One region of the Pseudomonas sp. SB113 genome, then DNA from elsewhere that is predicted to be linked to it. Evidence: predicted binding sites of a transcription regulator. Region 1 holds the regulator's gene; each other region holds the start of a gene.
What was found. The regulator FliA, encoded in region 1, starts transcription of late flagellar genes. The targets are predictions, from matches to a motif close to CTAAAGTTTNNNNNNNNNNNGCCGNTAA.

Region 2: the regulator FliA is predicted to act here: its motif matches at 2,206-2,233, upstream of AB1462_RS20755 (methyl-accepting chemotaxis protein).
Region 3: the regulator FliA is predicted to act here: its motif matches at 1,584-1,611, upstream of flgM (flagellar biosynthesis anti-sigma factor FlgM).
Region 4: the regulator FliA is predicted to act here: its motif matches at 2,275-2,302, upstream of AB1462_RS20535 (methyl-accepting chemotaxis protein).

Annotation. Positions count from the first base shown of each region.
Region 1 is NZ_JBFMHW010000007.1:165,210-170,693, forward strand. It holds gene flhF (flagellar biosynthesis protein FlhF) at 1-173, shown strand, start outside; gene fleN (flagellar synthesis regulator FleN) at 279-1,112, shown strand; gene fliA (RNA polymerase sigma factor FliA) at 1,109-1,849, shown strand; gene AB1462_RS11835 (chemotaxis response regulator CheY) at 2,021-2,395, shown strand; gene AB1462_RS11840 (protein phosphatase CheZ) at 2,414-3,202, shown strand; gene AB1462_RS11845 (chemotaxis protein CheA) at 3,214-5,421, shown strand; gene AB1462_RS11850 (chemotaxis response regulator protein-glutamate methylesterase) at 5,470-5,484, shown strand, end outside.
Region 2 is NZ_JBFMHW010000016.1:99,131-104,614, forward strand. It holds gene AB1462_RS20750 (molybdopterin-dependent oxidoreductase) at 1-2,161, shown strand, start outside; gene AB1462_RS20755 (methyl-accepting chemotaxis protein) at 2,312-4,252, shown strand; gene AB1462_RS20760 (acyl-CoA dehydrogenase family protein) at 5,094-5,484, opposite strand, start outside.
Region 3 is NZ_JBFMHW010000003.1:358,608-364,091, reverse strand. It holds gene AB1462_RS06365 (chemotaxis protein CheV) at 1-650, opposite strand, end outside; gene flgA (flagellar basal body P-ring formation chaperone FlgA) at 743-1,507, shown strand; gene flgM (flagellar biosynthesis anti-sigma factor FlgM) at 1,649-1,972, shown strand; gene AB1462_RS06350 (flagella synthesis protein FlgN) at 2,021-2,491, shown strand; gene AB1462_RS06345 (flagellar brake protein) at 2,588-3,337, shown strand; gene AB1462_RS06340 (MFS transporter) at 3,397-4,779, opposite strand; tRNA gene AB1462_RS06335 (tRNA-Arg) at 5,067-5,143, opposite strand; gene AB1462_RS06330 (hypothetical protein) at 5,470-5,484, shown strand, end outside.
Region 4 is NZ_JBFMHW010000016.1:49,926-55,409, reverse strand. It holds gene AB1462_RS20540 (aldose 1-epimerase family protein) at 1-455, shown strand, start outside; gene AB1462_RS20535 (methyl-accepting chemotaxis protein) at 664-2,157, opposite strand; gene AB1462_RS20530 (TonB-dependent siderophore receptor) at 2,472-4,634, opposite strand; gene AB1462_RS20525 (Lrp/AsnC family transcriptional regulator) at 4,821-5,312, opposite strand; gene AB1462_RS20520 (histone deacetylase family protein) at 5,434-5,484, shown strand, end outside.

The DNA of each region.
Region 1 (5,484 bases):
CGGTTGCCTACCTGACCGACGGGCCGCGGATCCCGGATGATTTGCATCTGCCGCGCCGTCATCAGTTGGTCAGCCGCGCCGTCAGCGTGCAAATGCAAGAAGAGCCTAGCGAGGAAGCGATGGCCGACATGTTCGCCGACCTCTATCACAACCCGGCAAAACGGGTGGGTTGAGGCGTGATGAACACCGTGAAATGTACCTACATCGATGGTCTGCAAGCGATTCACGCGGCCAAGCCATGTAGCCTGCGTCTAAGCAAGACAAGGTAAAGAAATAAAATGGGCAGCATGCATCCCGTACAGGTGATCGCGGTGACCGGCGGCAAAGGTGGCGTCGGGAAAACTAACGTGTCAGTGAATTTGTCCCTGGCCCTGGCAGAGCTTGGCCGTCGCGTCATGCTGCTGGATGCTGACCTGGGGCTGGCGAACGTCGACGTTCTGCTGGGGCTGACGCCCAAACACACGCTTGCCGATGTGATCGAGGGGCGCTGTGAGCTGCGCGACGTGCTGCTCCAGGGCCCTGGCGGGATCCGCATCGTGCCGGCCGCCTCCGGCACCCAGAGCATGGTGCACCTGAGCCCGGCGCAGCATGCCGGCCTGATCCAGGCATTCAGTGACATCGGCGACAACCTCGACGTGCTGGTGATCGACACCGCCGCCGGGATCGGCGAGTCCGTGGTCAGCTTCGTGCGCGCGGCGCAGGAAGTCTTGCTGGTGGTCTGCGATGAACCCACCTCGATCACCGACGCCTACGCCCTGATCAAACTGCTTAACCGTGACTACGGCATGAACCGCTTCCGCGTCTTGGCCAACATGGCCCAGAGCCCGCAGGAAGGTCGCAACCTGTTCGCCAAGTTGACCAAGGTCACGGATCGCTTTCTCGATGTCGCCTTACAATACGTCGGTGCGGTTCCTTACGACGAGTGTGTGCGCAAGGCTGTGCAAAAGCAGCGTGCAGTCTACGAAGCGTTCCCTCGTTCCAAATGCGCATTGGCGTTCAAGGCTATTGCCCAGAAGGTCGATACCTGGCCGTTGCCCGCCAACCCTCGGGGGCATCTGGAGTTTTTCGTCGAGCGATTGGTGCATCAGACGAGTGCGGGACCGGTGCTATGACAGCGAACGGCTATAACGTGTACAAGAAATCTGCCCGTGACAGCCAGGGCGAATTGATCGAGCGCTATGCGCCGCTGGTCAAGCGCATTGCCTATCACCTGTTGGCACGCCTGCCCGCCAGCGTCCAGGTCGAAGACCTGATCCAGGCGGGCATGATCGGCCTGCTCGAAGTGTCGACCAAGTACGACGCGAGCAAGGGCGCGAGCTTCGAGACTTATGCGGGGATCCGCATCCGTGGCGCGATGCTCGACGAGGTGCGCAAGGGTGACTGGGCGCCGCGTTCGGTGCACCGAAATACCCGCATGGTCAGTGACGCAATTCGTGCAATTGAAGCAAAAACCGGTCGCGACGCTAAAGATCACGAAGTTGCGGCCGAACTCCAATTGAGTCTCGACGATTATTACGGGATTTTGAACGATACCTTGGGCAGCCGCCTGTTCAGTTTCGACGACCTGTTGCAGGACGGCGAACACGAAGGGCTGCATGAGGACGGCGCGAGCGCTCATATGGAGCCGTCGCGTGACCTGGAAGATGAGCGTTTCCAGGGGGCGTTGGCGGACGCCATTGCCAACTTGCCGGAGCGCGAGCGGTTGGTGTTGGCGCTGTACTACGACGAAGAGCTGAACCTCAAGGAAATCGGTGAGGTCCTGGGGGTCAGCGAATCGCGTGTCAGCCAGTTGCACAGCCAGTGCGCCGCCCGCTTGCGGGGGCGTTTGGGAGAGTGGCGAGCGCGCTGACAGGCAGTGTGGGGGAGCATTGCAACGCGATACCGCGAAGGTGATAGGCCTTCGCGGGCTCGGGCCGTGGTGCCCCCGGCAGTCCTTTTTGTGTAATGCCTGTTGATTGAAATGGCGCGTCCAGGTGCTGGGCGCGTTTAAGACTGCTTGGAGGTCGAATTGGACAAGAACATGAAAATCCTCATCGTTGATGACTTCTCAACGATGCGGCGGATCATAAAAAACCTGTTGCGTGACCTTGGGTTCACAAACACGGTCGAGGCGGATGACGGCCTTACGGCGATTCCGATCCTCAACAGCGGGAGCATCGACTTTCTGGTAACGGACTGGAACATGCCGGGCATGACCGGTATCGACTTGTTGCGCCACGTGCGTGCCGACGAAAAATTGCGCAGCCTCCCCGTGTTGATGGTGACCGCCGAAGCCAAGCGTGAACAGATCATCGAAGCCGCCCAGGCCGGGGTCAACGGTTACGTAGTCAAACCATTCACTGCACAGGCCTTGAAAGAGAAGATCGAAAAGATCTTCGAACGCATCCACGGCTAATGCCATCGCGGGGGAGCTATGGAGCATAAAGAAACGTCACAGGGCGACTTTGAGTCGACCCTGAAAAAGCATGCTCACCAGTTGGTCGACAGCCTTGAAAAAGGCCATTTCGGCGACGCTGTGCAGTTAATCCATGAGCTTAACCAGACCCGTGACCGCGGCCTGTACCAGGAAGTGGGCAAGCTCACACGCGAGCTGCACAGTGCGATCGTCAATTTCCAGATTGACCCGCACATGCCCCAGGCCGAAGAGATTTCGCAGATCACCGACGCCACCGAACGCCTGTCCTATGTGGTCAGGCTGACCGAGGCGGCGGCCAACCGCACCATGGACCTGGTGGAAAACGCCACGCCTCTGGTTAACGGCATGGCCACGGAAGCCCAGGCCCTGAGCGTTGACTGGGGCCGCTTCATGCGCCGTGAAGTCGGTGCAGAAGAGTTTCGTGAGCTGGCCCGTCGGGTTGAAGGGTTTTTGTCACGCAGCGAGCAGGAAAACCGCACGGTTTCCAGCAACCTCAATGACATTCTGCTCGCCCAGGATTACCAGGACCTGACCGGTCAGGTGATCAAGCGTGTGACCCAGTTGGTCACCGAAGTGGAAAGCAACCTGCTCAAATTGGTACTCATGGCCGGCCAGGTCGACCGTTTTGCCGGCATCGAACATGACCGCGAAGCGATCCTCTCTGAAAAAGATCCACAAAAACATCTCGCCAAGGGTGAAGGTCCGCAGATTCATGCCGATAAACGTGAAGACGTTGTGTCAGGTCAGGATGACGTAGATGACCTGTTATCCAGTTTAGGCTTCTAAGGAGCACCCACATGAGCTTCGGCGCCGATGAAGAGATCCTTCAGGATTTCCTTGTAGAGGCCGGCGAAATTTTAGAGCAACTGTCCGAACAACTGGTCGAGCTGGAAAGCCGCCCGGATGATGCGAACCTGCTCAATGCAATTTTTCGCGGTTTTCATACTGTAAAAGGGGGCGCCGGCTTCCTCCAGCTCCATGAGCTGGTGGAGTGCTGCCACATCGCCGAGAACGTGTTCGACATCCTGCGCAAGGGTGAGCGTCACGTTGATTCGGAGTTGATGGACGTGATTCTCGAAGCACTGGATGCGGTCAACGGCATGTTCAGCGAAGTTCGCGAGCGTGCCCCGATCACCGCAGCCACTCCGGAACTGCTGGCCGCCCTGGCGCGCTACGCAGAGCCGGCCGACACCTCGGCAGCGCCGGTGGTCGAAGCCGCACCGGAACCGGTGGCGGAGCCTGAAGCGGATGTGACGGACAGCGAGTTCGAGCAACTGCTCAGCTCCCTCAGCGCCGTCAAGGCCGAGGCCGAAGCGCCGGCAGCCGTTGCCCCGGCTGCCGCGCCGAGCAGCGAAGACATTACCGACGCTGAGTTCGAGTCTTTGCTCGACCAATTGCACGGCAAAGGCCAGTTCGCGGCTGATGCCGTGGCCCCTGCCGCCGCTGCTGCGGATGCGCCTGCCGCGCCTGCCAGCACCGACATCACTGACGACGAATTCGAAGCGTTGCTCGACCAATTGCATGGCAAGGGCACCTTCGCGGCCGACGCCTTGCCGGCAGTCGCCGCTACAGCCGCAGCACCGGCTGCCGGTGCCAAGCCGGCGGACGATGGGTTGATCTCCGATCACGAATTCGAAGCGCTGCTGGACGATCTGCACGGCAAGGGCAAGTTCACCGAAGTCGCCCCAGCCCCAGCCGCCGCTGCGGCCACGGCGGCACCGGTTGCCGCCAAAGCCGCCGCCGCGCCAGCCGCCAAGCCTGCGCCTGCGCCGGCTGCTGCCCCGGCGCCAGCGCGTGCCGCCGCCGCACCGGTCGCGGAAAAACCGGCCAGTGAAGCCGAAACCACCGTACGGGTCGATACCGCGCGGCTGGACGACATCATGAACATGGTCGGCGAACTGGTACTGGTGCGTAACCGCCTGGTGCGCCTGGGCCTGAGCAGCGGCGATGAAGCCATGCAGAAGGCCGTGTCGAACCTCGACGTGGTCACCGCCGACCTGCAAACCGCGGTGATGAAAACGCGGATGCAACCGATCAAGAAAGTCTTCGGCCGCTTCCCGCGCCTGGTTCGCGACCTCGCGCGCCAGCTGAAGAAAGAGATCAACCTGGAACTGGTGGGTGAAGAAACCGACCTCGACAAAAACCTTGTCGAGGCCCTGGCCGACCCGCTGGTCCACTTGGTGCGCAACGCTGTCGACCACGGTGTCGAAACCCCGGAAGAACGCGAAGCCTCGGGCAAGTCCCGTGGCGGCAAGGTGATCCTGGCGGCGGAGCAGGAAGGCGACCACATCCTGCTGTCGATCACCGATGACGGCAAGGGCATGGACCCGACCATTCTGCGCAATATCGCGGTCAAGCGTGGCGTGATGGACAAGGACGCCGCCGACCGCCTCACCGACACTGAGTGCTACAACCTGATCTTCGCCCCTGGCTTTTCGACCAAGACCGAGATCTCCGACGTGTCGGGCCGTGGCGTGGGCATGGACGTGGTGAAGACCAAGATCAGCCAGCTCAACGGTTCGATCAACATCTACTCGACCAAGGGCCAGGGTTCCAAGATCGTCATCAAGGTGCCGTTGACCCTGGCGATCATGCCGACCCTGATGGTGATGCTGGGCAACCAGGCGTTCGCCTTCCCGCTGGTCAACGTCAACGAGATCTTCCACCTCGACCTGTCGCGCACCAACGTGGTGGACGGCCAGGAAGTGGTGATCGTGCGGGACAAGGCGTTGCCGCTGTTCTACCTCAAGCGCTGGCTGGTTGCTTCGGCTGCCCATGAAGAGCAGCGCGAAGGCCATGTGGTGATTCTCTCCGTGGGCACCCAGCGTATCGGCTTTGTCGTCGATCAACTGGTTGGCCAGGAAGAAGTGGTCATCAAGCCTTTGGGCAAAATGCTGCAGGGAACCCCGGGCATGTCGGGTGCGACCATCACCGGTGACGGTCGGATCGCGCTGATTCTCGATGTTCCGAGCATGCTCAAGCGTTACGCCGCTCGGCGTATTTGATTCTGGTGGGGCAGGGCGGTACAGCCCGCCCCACCTAACGGAGTGTTTATGGCAGTCAAGGTC
Region 2 (5,484 bases), on a different contig from region 1:
CGTCGAACTGCACCCCGAAGACGCCGCCAGCCTGGGCATCAAGGACAACGACCGCGTGGAGGTGCGCTCCCAGCGCGGGCGGGCCGTACTGCCTGCGGTGGTCACCGACCGCGTGCGCCCGGGCAACTGTTTTGCGCCCTTCCACTGGAACGATGTGTTTGGCGAAAACCTCGCGATCAACGCGGTGACCAACGACGCGGTCGATCCGATTTCCCTGCAACCCGAGTTCAAGTTCTGTGCCGTTGCCCTGGCCCGGGTCGAGTTGATCAATCACCAGTTTCTCGATAGACCGGCCACGAATGATTTTTCCCCCTTAGCAGAGGACCTCGCCATGTCGCGCCTTGACGCCTTCGCCGATATTGCCGGCATCCGCAACGTGCCGGCCCCGTCATTGAGCGACAGCGAACGCACTTACCTCGCGGGTTTCCTCAGCGGCCTGCGCTCCGACGCCGGGCGCCAGGCAGCCGGTGTACCGGTGATGCCAATCGATGCGCCGCTGGCCAAGGATTCCCGCCTGTGGCTGGACGGTTTGCTCGGCGGGCTGTTCAGCCGCACCGACACCAGCACCTCAGCGTTACCGCCCGCCCCGGCCGTCACCCTGTTATGGGCCTCGCAGACCGGTAACGCCGAAGCCCTCGCCGAACGGTTCGCCAAGCGCCTGCGCGACGCCGGCATCAGCGTCGAGCTCAGTGCGATGGCGGATTTTCCCGCCAGCAAGCTGGCAAGCACGCAAAACCTGGCGCTGATCAGCAGCACCTTCGGCGACGGCGACCCACCGGACAACGGCGAAGGCTTCTGGCACAGCCTGAGTACCGCCGAGATCCGCCTGGAGTCGCTGCGCTTTGCGGTACTGGCCCTGGGCGATCCGAATTACGACCAGTTCTGCAAGCACGGCAAACGCCTTGACCAGCGCCTGCTGGAGTTGGGCGCAACCCGCCTGCTGGAGCGCGTGGACTGCGACACCGAATTCGAAGAACGCGCCTACGCCTGGCTGGCACAGCTGCAACACACCCTCAACCCGGCCAAGCCCGCAACGCTCGCCCCACCCGCCACCCCGGCGGGCAAAACCAAGCTGCATGGCTCACGGCTGCTGCTCAACCGGCACCTGAATCCGCGGAGCCCCCACAAGGAAACCCGCCAGTTCGCCCTGGACCTGACCGACTCCGGGCTGAGCTATGAAGCCGGTGATGCCCTGGGGGTCATGCCGCGCAACTGCCCGGAACTGGTCAGCGAACTGCTCGACCTGACGCGCCTGGATGCCACGGCCTGCGTAAACATCGACACCTTCGGCGATGTACCGCTGCACCAGGCACTGACCCAGCGTTTCGAAATCGCCCGCCCCAGCAGCGACACCCTGGCCTTTATTGCCGAGCGCACCGCCAACCCAGGCCTTAAACACCTGCTGGGCCCTGAGCACAAGGCCGAACTGCAAGACTGGCTGTGGGGCCGGCAACTGGTGGACGTGCTGCACGAGTACCCCATCGATTGTTCGGCGGACGAACTGCTCGGCACCCTCAAGCGCCTGCAACCACGCTTGTACTCAATCGCCTCAAGCGCCAAAGCCTACCCGCAGCAAGTGCACCTCACCGTGGCCGCCGTGCGTTATGGCAAGCGCAAGGGCGTGTCGTCGACCTTCCTCGCCGACCGCGCCGCAGACAGCGAGGTGCCGTTGTTCGTGCAGCCGTCCAAGCACTTCCGCACACCTGCCGACGGCGACGTGCCGATGATCATGATCGGCCCCGGCACCGGTGTGGCGCCGTTCCGCGCGTTTTTGCAGGAACGTCGGGCCCAGGGGCATCAGGGCCGCAACTGGCTGTTCTTTGGCGAGCAACACGCGGCCAGCGACTTTTACTACCAGGACGAACTGCAAGGCATGCAGCACGACGGCTTGCTCACTCACCTGAGCCTGGCGTTCTCTCGCGACCAGGCGCAGAAGGTCTACGTGCAGGACCGCATCCACGAACACGGCGCCGAGCTGTGGCGCTGGTTGCAGGACGGCGCGCAGTTGTACATCTGCGGGGATGCCAGCCATATGGCCAAGGACGTCGACCAGGCCCTGCGCCAAGTCGCGCAAACCCACGGCGGGCTTGGCGTTGAGGGCGCCGTGGAGTACTGGCGCCAATTGAGCGAACAGAAGCGCTATCTGCGTGATGTCTACTGATTGGATACAGAACAATAAGCACTTTGTATTGTGTACAAAAAACCCTAAAGTTTCACCGGCGCTGGGCCGAAACAGCGGTGATAGCAAATCGCCGCGCTCTTTTTCCGGAACGAGACGATTTGACCGCCCCCTACGCTGATGGTCGTCTCGATGAAAATAAAAAATAAGCTGGTGCTGGCTTTTGTCTCGGTCGCGTTTATCCCGGTAAGCCTGGTGGCGGTCATCTCCGTGATGAACACACGGACCCAGGCCGTTGACCAGTTTATCGATGGCAGCACCCGGGAAATCCGCCAGATCGATGGCAATATCCGCCAGTTCTTCGACGGCACGCTGCAGAACGTCGATCAAATGGCCACGGATCCTGTATACACCTCCGTGGAAACGCTGAAGAACTACCAGCCCGCCGACGCGGCCAGCCAGCCAATGCCGGCGGCGGCACAAGCGGTCATCGAGCGCTTTGCGCGCTTTGGCGCCACGCACCCGGCAGCGGCCATCCTGTCCGTCGGCCTGGAAGACGGCACCTACGTCAAATGGCCGGATGACCCGCAACTGGCCAAGTACGACCCACGCGCCCGCCCGTGGTACAAGGCCGCCATGGCCAGCCCCGGCAAGACCGTGCGCACGCCGGCTTACTATTACGACAAAGACGACGTGGCGCTGGTGGGAACCGCGCGCGCCTTGCTGGATAACGCCGGCAAAGCCAAGGGCGTGTTCGTGGTCAGCGTGTCGCTGAAGAACCTCACCGAACTGGTCAAGAGCATCAAGCTCGGCGAAAGCGGCTACGTGATGCTGATCGAAGACGGCGTGGTGCTGGTCGACCCACGCGATGCCGCCCACAGCTTCAAGCCGCTCAAGGACCTGGGGGCCGCCTATGCACACCTGGCCGAAACCTCCCAAGGTTCTACCGAGGTGGAAATCAACGGCGTGCGCTACATGGCTAACGTGTGGACCTCCCCCGGCCTGGGCTGGCGCTATATCGGCCTGATCGAACACCGCGAAGTCATGGCCGAAGCCATGCGCATGACCTACCTCACCGCTGTCATCGTCGGCGTGCTGGTGCTGATCTTCGGCGTGCTCGCGGCGGCGTTTTCCAAAGTGATCGTCAAGCCCATCGGCCAGGTCAGCAGCGGTTTGCAGTCGATTGCCGAAGGTGAAGGCGACCTGCGCCACGCCCTGCAGGTGCAGGGCAAGGATGAAACAGCTGAACTGGCCGGCTGGTTCAACAAATTCCTCGCCGCCATTCGCCAACTGATCCAGCACATCGGCGCGGCTTCGGCCAATTTGCATAACGCCTCCAAGGTCAACAGCGAAGTGGCGCACAACATGAACGAAGCCGCCGGGCGCCAGCGCGAGGCGGTGGAACTGGTGTCCACCGCCTTCAACGAAATGGTCGCCACCGCCAACGAGGTCGCGCGCTCCTGCAGCAGTGCGGCAGAGTCGGCGGAGAACGGCCATCGCCGTGTGGCCGAGGGCAAGCAACAGATCGAAGTCACCACCGATAACGTCAACCGCCTGGGCCGCCGCTTGACCGAGTCGTCCGACGCCATGGTCGAACTCGAAGCCGGCAGCCGCAGCATCAACCAGATCATCGGCACCATCCGCGCGATTGCCGAACAGACCAACCTGCTGGCGCTCAACGCCGCCATCGAGGCCGCCCGTGCCGGTGACCAGGGCCGTGGTTTTGCCGTGGTCGCCGACGAAGTGCGCGCGCTGGCCAAGCGCACCTCCGACTCCACCGGCGAGATCGAGCACCTGCTCGGCACCCTGGAAAACAAGACCCAGGAAGTCACGCAAAAAATGGGCAGTTGCCTGGACCTGTCACGAGCCAGCGTGTCGTCCATCGAAAGCGCGCGCGACAGCTTTGAAGGCATCCAGTTGTCGGTCAACGAAATCCGCGACCAGAACCTGCAAATCTCCGCTGCCGCCGAGGAACAACACAGCGTGGCCGAAGAGATCAACCGGCATATCCAGCAGATCTACGACGAAGCGCGACTGGTGGAAAGCCTGGCCAACTCGGCGCAGGACGACTCGGGGCGCTTGTCGAATCTGTCGGATGAGTTGAATGGCCTGGTGGGGCGTTTCAAGTCCTGATGATTGTCGCCATCTGATCATCCGACTCCCCCCGTAGCAGCTGCCGAGCGCAAGCGAGGCTGCGTCAGGCGCGCTGCCGATTCAAGCCCGAGTCGCGGCCAACGCAGCCTCGCCGGGGCTCGGCAGCTGCTACGAATGCCAACCCCATCAAGGCCTACCCCCGTAGCAGCTGCCGAGCGCAAGCGAGGCTGCGTCAGGCGCGCTGCCGATTCAAGCTCGAGTCGCGGCCGACGCAGCCTCGCCGGGGCTCGGCAGCTGCTACGAATGCCAACCCCATCAAGGCCTCCTCCCGTAGCAACTGCCGAGCGCAAGCGAGGCTGCGTCAGGCGCGCTGCCGATTCAAGCTCGAGTCGCGGCCAACGCAGCCTCGCCGGGGCTCGGCAGCTGCTACGGGGTTTTACGCGGTGCTGGATAAGACGGTATCTACGCAGGGGGCTCGGCTCAAGATGTGTAGATACCTATGCCCCGATGAGGGAGTGTCAGTCCCTTATTTTTTAACTGACCCGGCGCTATCGGGGGCAAGTCGAATCGTCGCACCGCCCCTCCCACATTTGGATCTCCATCCAGCAGGTAGGCCTCAGCCTGCTTTTGCTCTGGCTTTTGATCTTGATCCTAGGCGCCCCGTTAAACACGCTGGCCTTCGTTCGGGCACACCGAGCCTAAGCGAGGTGCCGAGTGTTGGGGCAAGAGCCCTTTTTTACTTTTGGGGCTCTTTTCCAAAAGTGACCCGCCGTAAGGGCGGAACCCATATCAGCCGTTACCGCAGCAATGGATATGTACTCGCTCAAATCCAACGACATGGCCGGCCCGAAGGCCGCCACAGTTTTGAACCCGCTCAGCCTCAGGCTTTCGCCGGGCCATTGCCGATCTGCCACACAAACGGCGGCTCGGTGCCATTGATCACCCAATCCCCCACGATGCGCGCCTTGTAGATCACCGGGTTGTGTGACGACACGGTCCGTGCATTGCGCCAATGGCGGTCGAGGGACTTGCCCTGGCGCACATCCGAGGCCCCCAGTGCGTTGAACAACTCACTGGTGGCGCGCTGGATCAGTTCCGACACCACCACCTGCGCCGTGGCTGACTCGATTTCGGCGGCCACGTTGGCTTCGCGCTCGACCTCCTCATCCCCACCGAAACGCGCCAGGTACGCCCGCTGTGCCGGTATCGCAGCCCTCAGCGCGCTGGCTTCGGCGGCGTAGACCAAGGCGGCGACTTCGCCCACCACCTGC
Region 3 (5,484 bases), on a different contig from region 1:
TAATCCAGGGCCTGGCGACCATCATTGAGCGCCACAACCTCCACGCCGACGGTTTGCAGGCAGCGTGTCACCTGTTTACGCGCCACCGAGGAGTCATCCACCGTGAGCACTCGCAGCGAGACCGCCTTGTGCGCCGTTTCGGCGTCTACCACACCCACGGAAATCGATTCCGAGGTGGGTGCGACTTCGGCGAGGATCTTCTCCACGTCGATGATTTCCACCAACTGGTTATCGACCCGCGTCACCGCCGTGAGGTAGTGATCGCGCCCGGTGCCCTTGGGCGGCGGATGGATCTCTTCCCAGTTCATGTTGACGATACGTTCCACCGAGCGCACCAGGAAACCCTGGGTCTTGGTGTTGTACTCGGTAATAATCACGAACGGATTCTCGCGATCCTGCAGGCCAGCCGAACCGGTGGCCAGGGCCAGGTCAAGAATCGGGATGGTCGCGCCACGGATATTGGCGACGCCGCACACCACCGGGCTGGACTTGGGCATGATCGTCAGCTTCGGGCATTGCAACACTTCCCGCACTTTGAACACGTTAATGCCATACAGCTGCTTGCCATCCAGGCGAAAAAGCAGCAACTCCAGGCGATTCTGCCCTACCAGCTGTGTGCGCTGGTTTACTGAATCCATTACTCCTGCCATGCCATGACTCCTACGCTAAAACCTTTGGCTATACCTACAAGGGCGACGCGCACCCAACACTAAACGGCACGAGCTTTGCTATTTGTTGAATTATGGACATTAAAACGACAGTTTCCCGACGCCTTCACCTGACACGGTTTTGCAGATTGCTCTGCGTACCGCTGGCACTGCTCGCCTTCAGCCTGGGCGCCACGGCCCGTGCCGAGAACGTCACCTTGCCTGATCTACTTATCGGCGTCACTCAGGGCTTTCTTGAGTTCACTGTAGAAGATTATCTGGCGACCACACAGACGCCGGGGCGTTATGAAATCCAGGTCAACCAGTTGGACCCACGCCTGCGCATGCCGATGTGTGACAAGGAATTGACAGCCACCCTGGAAAGCCCCGCCCAACCGATCGGGCGCGTGACGGTCAAGGTACGCTGCGAAGGCGCCTCGCCCTGGACCGTGTTCGTGCCGGCCCAGGTCAAATTGTTCCGTGAAGTGGTGGTGGTTGCTCGCCCGCTGAAACGCACGGGCATCATCGGTTTTGAGGACGTTGTACTGCGTGAACGCGATATCAGCCAGATCAACCAGGGCTACCTGACATCCCTGGACCAGGCGATCGGACAGAAATTGACCCGACCAGTGGTCACCGATCAGGTCATTACCCTAGTGCATCTGGAACAGGCCGAGGTCATTCGCAAGGGCGATCAGGTGGTGATCTCCGCCAGCAGCGGCGGTTTAAACGTGAAAATGCCGGGCGAAGCATTGTCCAACGGCGGCATGAGCGAACAGATTCGGGTCAAGAACCTCAACTCCAACCGCGTGATCAAGGCGCGGGTGACAGCCCCAGGGCAAGTCGAGGTCGCGTTATAGATTACTGGTACAGGACGCTGGGTTTTCCTACACTGTGCACGAGAAGCGCCGTGCGGAGATTTATTGTCATTCGCGCCTAAAGTTTGTCAGGGTATGGCCGAAAACATGGCAAGCGTCCAAATACCCAGAGGTTTTTTTATCATGGTCATCGATTTCAGCCGTTTGAATAACACCCCGACGACGTCAGGCACTACGCGCACCACCGGCACCAAGGACAGCGTAGAAGCCAAGGCCCCGGCGCTGCCCGCCAAGGCAGAACAGGCCAATGCCAGCCAAAGCGGGGAATCCGTACACCTGAGCAATGAGGCTCAACAGTTGCAGAAGGTCACTGACTCGCTGCGCGATCAACCGGTAGTCAATAAAGCCCGCGTGGCCGAATTGAAGCAGGCGATCGCCGATGGCAGCTATAAAGTCGACAGCAACCGTGTAGCCAGCAAGCTGCTTAACTTCGAAGCCGAGCGCTAGGCAAAGGCCTGCGCAGGGCTTTTGGACGCTTAAAACCCAAGGCCAGCCATGCATCACGACGAACATTTGCTTCAACTGATCATTGATGATCTAGCGCCGACGCAACAGTTGCTCGAGCTGCTCAAAGAAGAATCCCTGGCCCTCTATGGCCGGGACATGCCGCTGCTGGAAGAAATTCTGGCGCGCAAACAGTCGTTGATCGTCCTGCTGGAACAGCACGGCAAAAAACGCAGCCAGATCCTCATCAGCCTCGGCCTGCCGGCAGACCACGACGGCCTGGCGCAGTTGGCCAGTCACTCCTCGGTCGGCGATCAACTCTTGGCCCAGAGCAAAGAGCTCAACCAGTTGCTCGCCCAGTGCCAGGAAGCCAACCTGCTTAATGGTCAGTCGATCCAGCTTCAGCAAGCTACGACCGCCAACCAGTTGCGTATACTCCACGGCGGAGAGCCTCCGGCACTCTATAACGCCCAGGGCTCCACCTCGCGCCTGGTCAAGCCAAGCACCCGCAGCCAAGCCTGACACCGGTTTACAGCGCGCCCTATCCAAGGCCCGTCACATGCTGGCAAAATGCCGGCTCTTGCGTGTAGTCGTATTTTGTCTGGAGATGGAAGAACCGTGTTCAACGCCCTTAATGCGGAAGATGCTCCGCAGCCACCCAAGGTCCTCACCACGCCTCTGGAAATCGCCGGCACCTTGCGGATGCTGCAAGACAGCCATGACCCGCTGATCATCACCTTCCACGAACGCAGCCAGCGCTTCCAAAGCTATCTGGTGGACGTCAACCGCGACAGCAACATGCTGGCGCTGGACGAAATGATCCCCCGTGACGGCGAGCGTTACCTCGAAAACGGCGAACCCTTTCGCATCGAAGGCTTCCATGATGGCGTACGCGTCGCCTGGGAAAGCAACGGCACCCTGAGCATCAGCGAAAAAGGCGGCCACCGTATCTACACCGGCAGCCTGCCGGACGAGGTGGTCTACCATCAGCGTCGCAACGCCTTCCGCGCCGCACTGAAGCTGGCGCAACTGGTGAATATCGAGCTGGGCGGCGAGAAACTACAGGCGCCGGTCAACGGCAAACTGCTGGATATTTCCGCCACCGGTTGCAAATTGCGTTTTGAAGGCGATATTTCCGAGCGCCTGCAACTGGGCCAGGTCTACGACCGCTTTGTCGCAGCCCTGTCGTTTGGCAGCATGACCACCGCTGTCGAACTGCGATACCTGCACTTCGAAGAAAGGATCAACACGACCTTTGCCGGTGTGCGCTTCCACAACATGAGTGGTTTGGTGCAACGTCAGGTCGAGCGCTTTGTGTACCAACTGCAGCGTGAAGCCCGACGGTTCGACAAAGACGACGATTTTTAATCCTTAACGATCGCAGCAAAAAAACGGGCAGACCCTTTGGGATCTGCCCGTTTTTGCTTTCAGGGCCGCGCCCTGCTCAAGTCGTGGGGATGTTCCTCCGGCCCCAGGGGCTCGGGTGGCCCTTCGAAGGCGGGCTCATCCACCGGTGGCGCGGGATCGACCTGCGGCTCGGGATCGGGGGCAGTTTGCATCTGCTCCTGCACCACCTGCTCATCGACCCGCGGGTCCAGCGCAGCCACCAGCGGCGAACTCGACATACTGTCGGGCATTGCCACATGATGCAGAGGGGCATCTTCCACCTGGTGCAGGTTGGTCACCGCCTTAGGCCGGATTCGCCACACCAGGATCAGCGCGCACAGGCTGAAAAATGCGTACAGCATCTGGCTGCCGAACAGCTTCATCACCACACCCGCCAGCAACGGCCCGACACTGGCGCCGATACCGTAGGTCACCAACAGCATGGCCGTCAGCGATACCCGACGATCCCCTTCCACATGGTCGTTGGAAAACGCCACGGCCAATGGGTACAGGCAAAACTGTACGAGGGAACACAGGAAGCCCGCGACAAACAGCACTTCCAGCGGCACCTGGGTCATGATTGCCAGCGGCAGTGCAGCCACCGCCAGGCACAAGGCGAAACAGCGGATCAGCAGCGCGCGATCATAACGATCCGATAACCAGCCTAACGGCCACTGCACCAGCAACCCGGCAAAAATGCAGCTACCCATGAACAGACCCACCTGTTCGGTGCTCAACCCTTGCTGGGAGGCATAAAGCGGCGCCAGACCGTAGAACGAACCGACGATCAAGCCAGCCCCCAACACCGTACTCAGCGACTGCGGCACGCGCTTGATAAAGAAGCGCGGCTCCATCGGCGCAGGATGCAGGGCTGCCGGGTGAATGCGTCGGGTCATGGCCACCGGCACCAGGCACAGGGCGAAGCACAGCGCCACCAGCATCAGCAGCTCAAGACCAAGCTGGGGATGCATCACCAGTATCAACTGGCCCAATACCAGCCCCAGGTAGGAGGCGATCATATAACCACTGAACACCACGCCACGCTGCTTGGCATCTGCCTGCTCATTGAGCCAGCTTTCGATGACCATGTACTGGCACATCATCCCCAGGCCCACGATCATCCGCAGCACAATCCAGGCCGGCAACCAATCGATCAGGCCATGGCCCAGCACAGCTGCGCCGACAATCCCGGCACAGGTGGCGTAAGCACGGATATGCCCGACCCGGGCAATCAGGCGATGCCCGATCTTGCCACCCAGCACCAGGCCAAAGTAGTTGGCTGCCATCAGCGCACCCACCCACAGGCTGTCGACATGGTCGGCCGCCAGGCGCAAGGCCAGGTATGTACTGAGCAGGCCGGAGCCAATCAGCATCATCAAGGAGGCGAAATAAAGGGCTCGAAAAGATTTCCAGATCTGGCGCATCGGCGTTCCGAGCGGCTCCTTGCGGTGAGAGACAGGGCTATCGGCATGATAGTCCCGGGTGACCGGGTCCGGACAGGCAACATGCGCTGTTTCCGGGGATTATTTTGCTTACAGCTCAGACGCTGTCGGATGGCGCGCAAGGTACATAGTTGCGACAAATACATCACAGCACCTGCTGTGAACCTTGATCGGCGGCAAGGTTCGACCCATGTGCAAAAAGATCGAGCGCCCACAAAAAAGCCCCGCCAGGAGGTTCTGTTCGGGGCTTTCTTCACGGGCTTGGAATCTGGTGTCCCAGGGCCGGTTCGAACGGCCAACCTTCCCCTTAGGAGGGGGATGCTCTATCCAATTGAGCTACTGGGACAAATGACCGCCATCAGGCCAAGGGCACTGCGACGGACGGCGTGCATGTTAACGGCCGAGTTGGGTTTTGTCATGTCGTCCGTGGGCTTTTTGAGTGTAGGCCGAGCCTTGCCGGAGCGATGGCGGTTTCGCCCCGCAAATACGGACACCTGGCCTTATCGTGCAAAATGCACTAACTCAAAATGCCAGCATTGCAAATTGCAACCTTTCGGCCCTGCAAAACAAACTCAAGCCATTGATTTTATTGAATTAATGTATTGGCACGACACCTGCAATAGTTCTCCTACAAAACCCACCCAGCCAAGGCGTTAAACGGAGAACATGACCATGAACAGTGCCATT
Region 4 (5,484 bases), on a different contig from region 1:
ACAAGGCCAAGGACGATCTCCCCGACTGGCAAACCTACCGTGCACCGACCAGGGACTACGACGAAACGGTGTACAACGTGGTGCCGTATGCCGATGCCAAGGGCGATACGTTGACCGTGTTGCATAACAAGGCCGGCAGCCTGGGCGTTTCGGTCGGCTTCAATACCCAGACACTGCCCGTGTTTTCCCTGTGGAAAAACACCGACACCCAAGGTCAGGGCTATGTCACGGGGCTGGAGCCGGGGACAAGCTTTTCCTACAACCGCCGTTATCAGCGGCCACTGAATCTGGTACCGACAATTGGGCCCAAGGAACACAAGCAGTTCCGCATCAGCTATAGCTTGTTGGCGGATAAGGCGGCGGTGGATAGAGCCTTGAAGGAGGTTAGCGAGATTCAGGATGGGCGGGAGACTGAGGTGCGGCAGACGCCGTTGGTTGATCTTACCAAGGGGTGACACGGGCTGGAGCATTGTCGGCCGATATTGCAGCCCCTGGGCCATGTGTTCGCGTCTGATCCCGTCAGCTCGTTCAAGGTCCACCACCGAGCGCGCGACCTTGAGTGGCGATGGGTCGCTCGCAACGATTCGGTCACTGTCCGCGGTTGGCCGATAGCAACCCTTCAAAAATAACGGACTTTCACCGAAAGCAGCCCCTCCATCCCCCTCACTGATGAAACCTTCTCCCCAACGCATCCAACCGCACCGCAATCGGCGGCAACTGCTCGCTGCTCCTGGCCAACATCTCCACATCCTCTGCCGTGCTCTGCGCAATGCTCTGCACCGACTGCAAGCGTCCGACAATCTCCAGGTTCGCTGAAGTCTGTTCCCGCGTGGTGATCACAATCCGCCCATTCAGCGCATCGATCTGGCTGATGTCATTGCCCACCGCCCGTAGCATTTCCACCGCGAGTTGGCTGTCTTCCACGCAGCGTTCCACGCCCTGGCGGCTGTCGTGCATGGCTTCCACGGCCTGGCGGCTGCCTTGCTGCAGGCCCTCGATGATGGTTTTGATTTCCTGGGTGGAGACGGCGGTGCGTTGCGCCAGGCTGCGTACTTCGTCGGCGACGACGGCGAAGCCGCGGCCTTGTTCGCCGGCGCGGGCGGCTTCGATGGCGGCGTTGAGGGCGAGGAGGTTGGTCTGGTTGGCGATGCTGCTGATGACTTCCAGTACCGAGCCGATTTGTTCGGCCTTAACGGCCAGGCCTTGGACGGTGTGGTTGGTGCCTTCCAGGCGGGTGGCCAGTTGGGTGATTTCGTGTTGGGCGCGGCCGACGCTTTCCTGGCCGCGCAGGATTTGTTGGCTGGCGACGCCCGCGTGTTCAACCGCTTCTTCGACGTGCACCGTAATGTGGCCCATGGCGTCTTCCATGCGCTGCATGGAGTCGGTCATTTGCGCGATTTCGACTAGTTGGTGGCGCGCGCCTTTTTCCAGGGTGCCGCTGGCGTGGGCCAGTTCCTGGCCGAGTTGGCCGAGGCCGTGGGAGTCGCGGGCGACGCCGTCGATAAGGTGGGTGATCTGTTGCAGGAAATGGTCGAAGCGCTTGGCGAGGGATACGTGCACCTTGCCTTCGCCTTTGGCGCTATCCACGGTGAATTGGGTGGTGACGGCGAGCATTTTTTCCAGCATTTCCTCGCTCTCCACCGCTTCGGCCTGGCTGTTTACCGCGAGGTAGAGCAGGGCGATGGTTTCCATCACCACGTAGAAGGCGTGGACGAACACCATGGTCCAACCGCCGTGATGCGCCATCACAAACACCGGGAAGCCTTGATGCTGCAATGCATGGAACACCACGTGGTGTACTGCAATCGTCAGTGCGGCCACCAGGATCGGCAGCCAGTCTCGATAGAACGTCAGTACCGCCAGCAGCGCGAAAATCCCGAAGTGCGCTTCGATCACGCCCTGGGCCTGGTTGATGTGCAGCGCCGCCATGACCATCAAGCCTGCGCCCAGTGCGCAACGCATCACCCGAGTGCCGCCGATGACGCGGTAGAGCGCGGTGAGCACGGCGCTTGTGCCTGCCCCCACGACAATCGCCTGGATCAGGGTGTCGTGCCAGAACGCCAGGCCGACGGAGAACAGGAACATCAGCCATATCAACGCCAGCATGATGCGGTCGGCCTTGCGGTAGTGCTCCAGGAAACGTGCGCGTGCGGGCATTCACTCTTACTCCATGTGGTCTGGCAAGGATCAAAGCATGCGGCGTGCCACTACGGCCCGCTGGTACAGAGCAAAGCAGGTATCAGGCACTTTGCAGGTGCAGGGAAACCAAAAAGCTTATCGGCATGGGGGGAGGGGACTTTAAGTGCGAACGCGTTCAGAGGGGGCAGACGACATTCCTGGTGGCAAGCGGGGGGGGAATGTGGGAGGGGGCTTGCTCCCGATAGCGGTAGCACAGTCACAGCATCATTGACTGACCCAACGCTATCGGGAGCAAGCCCCTCCCACATTAGGACCCCCGTTCGCCAGGTGGATCAGAAGCTGTACTTGGCAGTCAGCATCATATTGCGTGGAGTGCCGTAGGCGTCGCCACCGTAGCTCGCGGAGTTGGCGATGGTGGAGTAATAGCGGCGGTCGAAGATGTTGTTGGCGTTGAGCTGCAGGTCCAGGTGGTCGTTGACCTTGTAGCCGGCCATCAGGTCGGTGACGGCGTAGGCGCCCTGCTGTAGGCGATAGGTGCTGCCATCAGTCAGTTTGACGTCGTTGTACATGCGGCTCTGCCAGGAGATGTTGCCACCCACGCGCAGTTTCTCCAGCGGGCCCTGGAAGTTGTAGCGGGTGGTCAGCTTGAACAGGTGCTCCGGGGTGTCGGTGTCGTACTGCTTGTTGACCTTCTGCGGGTTGGCGTCGTCCTTGATGGTGTGGGTGCGGGCGTAGGTGTAGCCACCGCCGACCTGCCAGTTTTCGGTCAGCGCGCCTTGCAGTTCGAAGTCGATACCTTGGCTGCGAATCTCGCCGGAGGCTTCATAGCACTCGGTCTGCGGGCAGTTTTGCACGGTCACTTGCGTGGCGCGGTTTTCCTGGTCGACACGGAACAGCGCCACGCTCGCATTCAGCGCGCCACCCAGGTATTCGCCCTTGATGCCGACCTCGTAGTTCTTGCCGACAATCGGTTTGACCGGGGTACCGGACGTGTCCTTGGAACTCTGCGGCGTGAAGATGTCGCTGTAGCTGACATAGACCGAGTGCTGGTCGTCCAGCTCGTAGATCAGCCCCGCGTAGCGCGTGAGGTTGCGGGTGACCTTGTAGTCGCCGGTGTTGTCGCCATGGGCATCGTAGTCATACCAGTCCAGGCGTGCGCCGAGGATCAGTTTCAGCGGGTCGGCCAGGCTCAGGCGCGAAGTCAGGTAGAAACCATCCTGGGTGGTGACTTCGCGGGTATCGGAGGTGTGGACGAAGTCCGGTTTGCCCGCAGTGAGCGGCCAGTTCATGTTGTAGGGGCTGTAGTCGTGGGTGGTCATGTCGTAGATGCGTCGGCTGGCGCCCACCACCAGTTCATGGGTGCGCCCGAACGCCTGGAACGGGCCGCTGGCAAAGGCGTCGACGCCGGCCTGGTTTTCGTCGTAGGCGGCCTGGTAGACAGTGCGCGCCAGGGTGTTGTTGACCCAGCGCGACTGGTAGGAGCCGGAGAACAACGCGTTCTGTTCGGCGTAGTTGGCGTTGACCTGAAGCTTCCAGTCATTGGCCAGGCGCTGGCGCAGTTCGGCGAAGACCGTGTTGATTTCCTGGTCTTTGTTCTCCCAGTCGGTGCCGGGGTTGTAGGAGCGCGGTAGGTCCAGGTGATGGCCGTCCTGGCCGATCATTGACGAGCCCCAGAAGTAGTTGGTCTTGTCCTTCTGGTTCGAGAAGCCGAGGGTCAGGCTGGTGTCTTCGCTCAGGTCGGCTTCGGTGACGGCGTAGAACAGGCCGTGATAGTCCTCGGCGTGGTCGATGAAGCTGTTGGCGTCACGGTAGGAGGTGACCACTCGACCGCGCCAGGTGCCGCTGTCGTTGAGCGGGCTGGAGGCGTCGAGTTCGCCACGGTAGTCATCCCAGCTGCCGGCAGCGCCGGTGAGGGTGACTTTTTGCTCGTCCAGCGGCCGTTTGCGGATCAGGTTGATGGCCGCCGAAGGATTACCCGCACCGGTCACCAGGCCGGTAGCGCCGCGCACCACCTCGACACGGTCGAACATCGCCAGGTTCGGCTGGGCGCCGACCGAAACCCCGTTATAGCCGCTGGGGATGCCGTCATACATCAGGTTGTCGATGTCGAAGCCGCGCGCGGTGTAGGACTGCCGGCCAGGTCCGCTGGAGTAATTAAGGAACAGCCCCGGCGTGGCGTTGACCACGTCGTTGATGCTGGTCATCGCCTGGTCATCCATGCGCTGACGGGTAATGACGGTGACCGCCTGCGGGGTTTCACGCAGGGTGAGGGGCAGTTTGGTCGCGGTCTTCATTGCGCCGGTGGTGTAGGACTGTGTGCCCTCGGTGGTTTCGCCCAACTGCTGCTCGCCGGAGATCTGGGTAGCACCCAGTTCCAGGGTGGTTGTCGGCGTCTGCGCGTCGGCAGCGAAGGCCGCGTGCGAGGTGGCGAGACAGACCGCCAACGCGATCAGACTGGGTGTAAAACCTTTACCGCTGTGTTGTTGCACAGACATGGAACGGACTCTCCCTTAAGTACCGTCCTTGGCGAATAATAAATCTGTTGATAATTATTCGCATTAGTTTGGCAGATTAAACCCACAGGAAAAAGCCTTTGGGGATAATTAGTTAACGAATTTTTCACATCTTGAGGGCAGGCTTTTAGCCATCACCTGCCGTGCGCCATTTCTTCTTTAGCGCGCTCAATCGCGTTTTGGAATCGCCACCCGACTCGTCGCCTTCACCTCCCGCAACGCCAGGCTCGACTGGATCGAGGCAATCCCCAACTGCCGCCGCAGCACGCTCTCGACAAACTCGCTGTAGCTGTCCAGGTCCTCTGCCAATACCTGCAACAGATAGTCGGCATCGCCGGTGATCTTGTGGCACGACAGCACCTGAGGCAGCTCTTTGACCACCGCTTCAAACGCATCCGGCGCATGGTCGGTGTGGATCGCAAAACGCACATGCACAAACGCCATGATGTCCAGGCCCAGCAGCTTGCGATCGAGGTTGGCCTGGTAGTCCTTGATCACGCCTTCTTCTTCCAGGCGTTTGCGCCGACGCCAGCAGGGGGTGAGGCTCAGGGACAGACGCTCGCTCAGTTGGGCGTTGGAAATACTCGCGTCTTCCTGCAGCAGGGCGAGGATGGCGAGATCGGTGTCGTCAAGAACGACCTGCTTGGTTTTATTTTTCATATTTGGCTATCACCGGGGTAAAAACACCCGATAAAGCTATCAGTGCCAGAAGTAAAAGCAAAGAAAGCCCGGCGCTGCCAGAACAAAATAGACCCTGTCTTTTACTGGCGGATGTATCCAAATGCTGACTGTTTTTAGTGATGACCACCGTTTGCACCACGGCACCGAACTC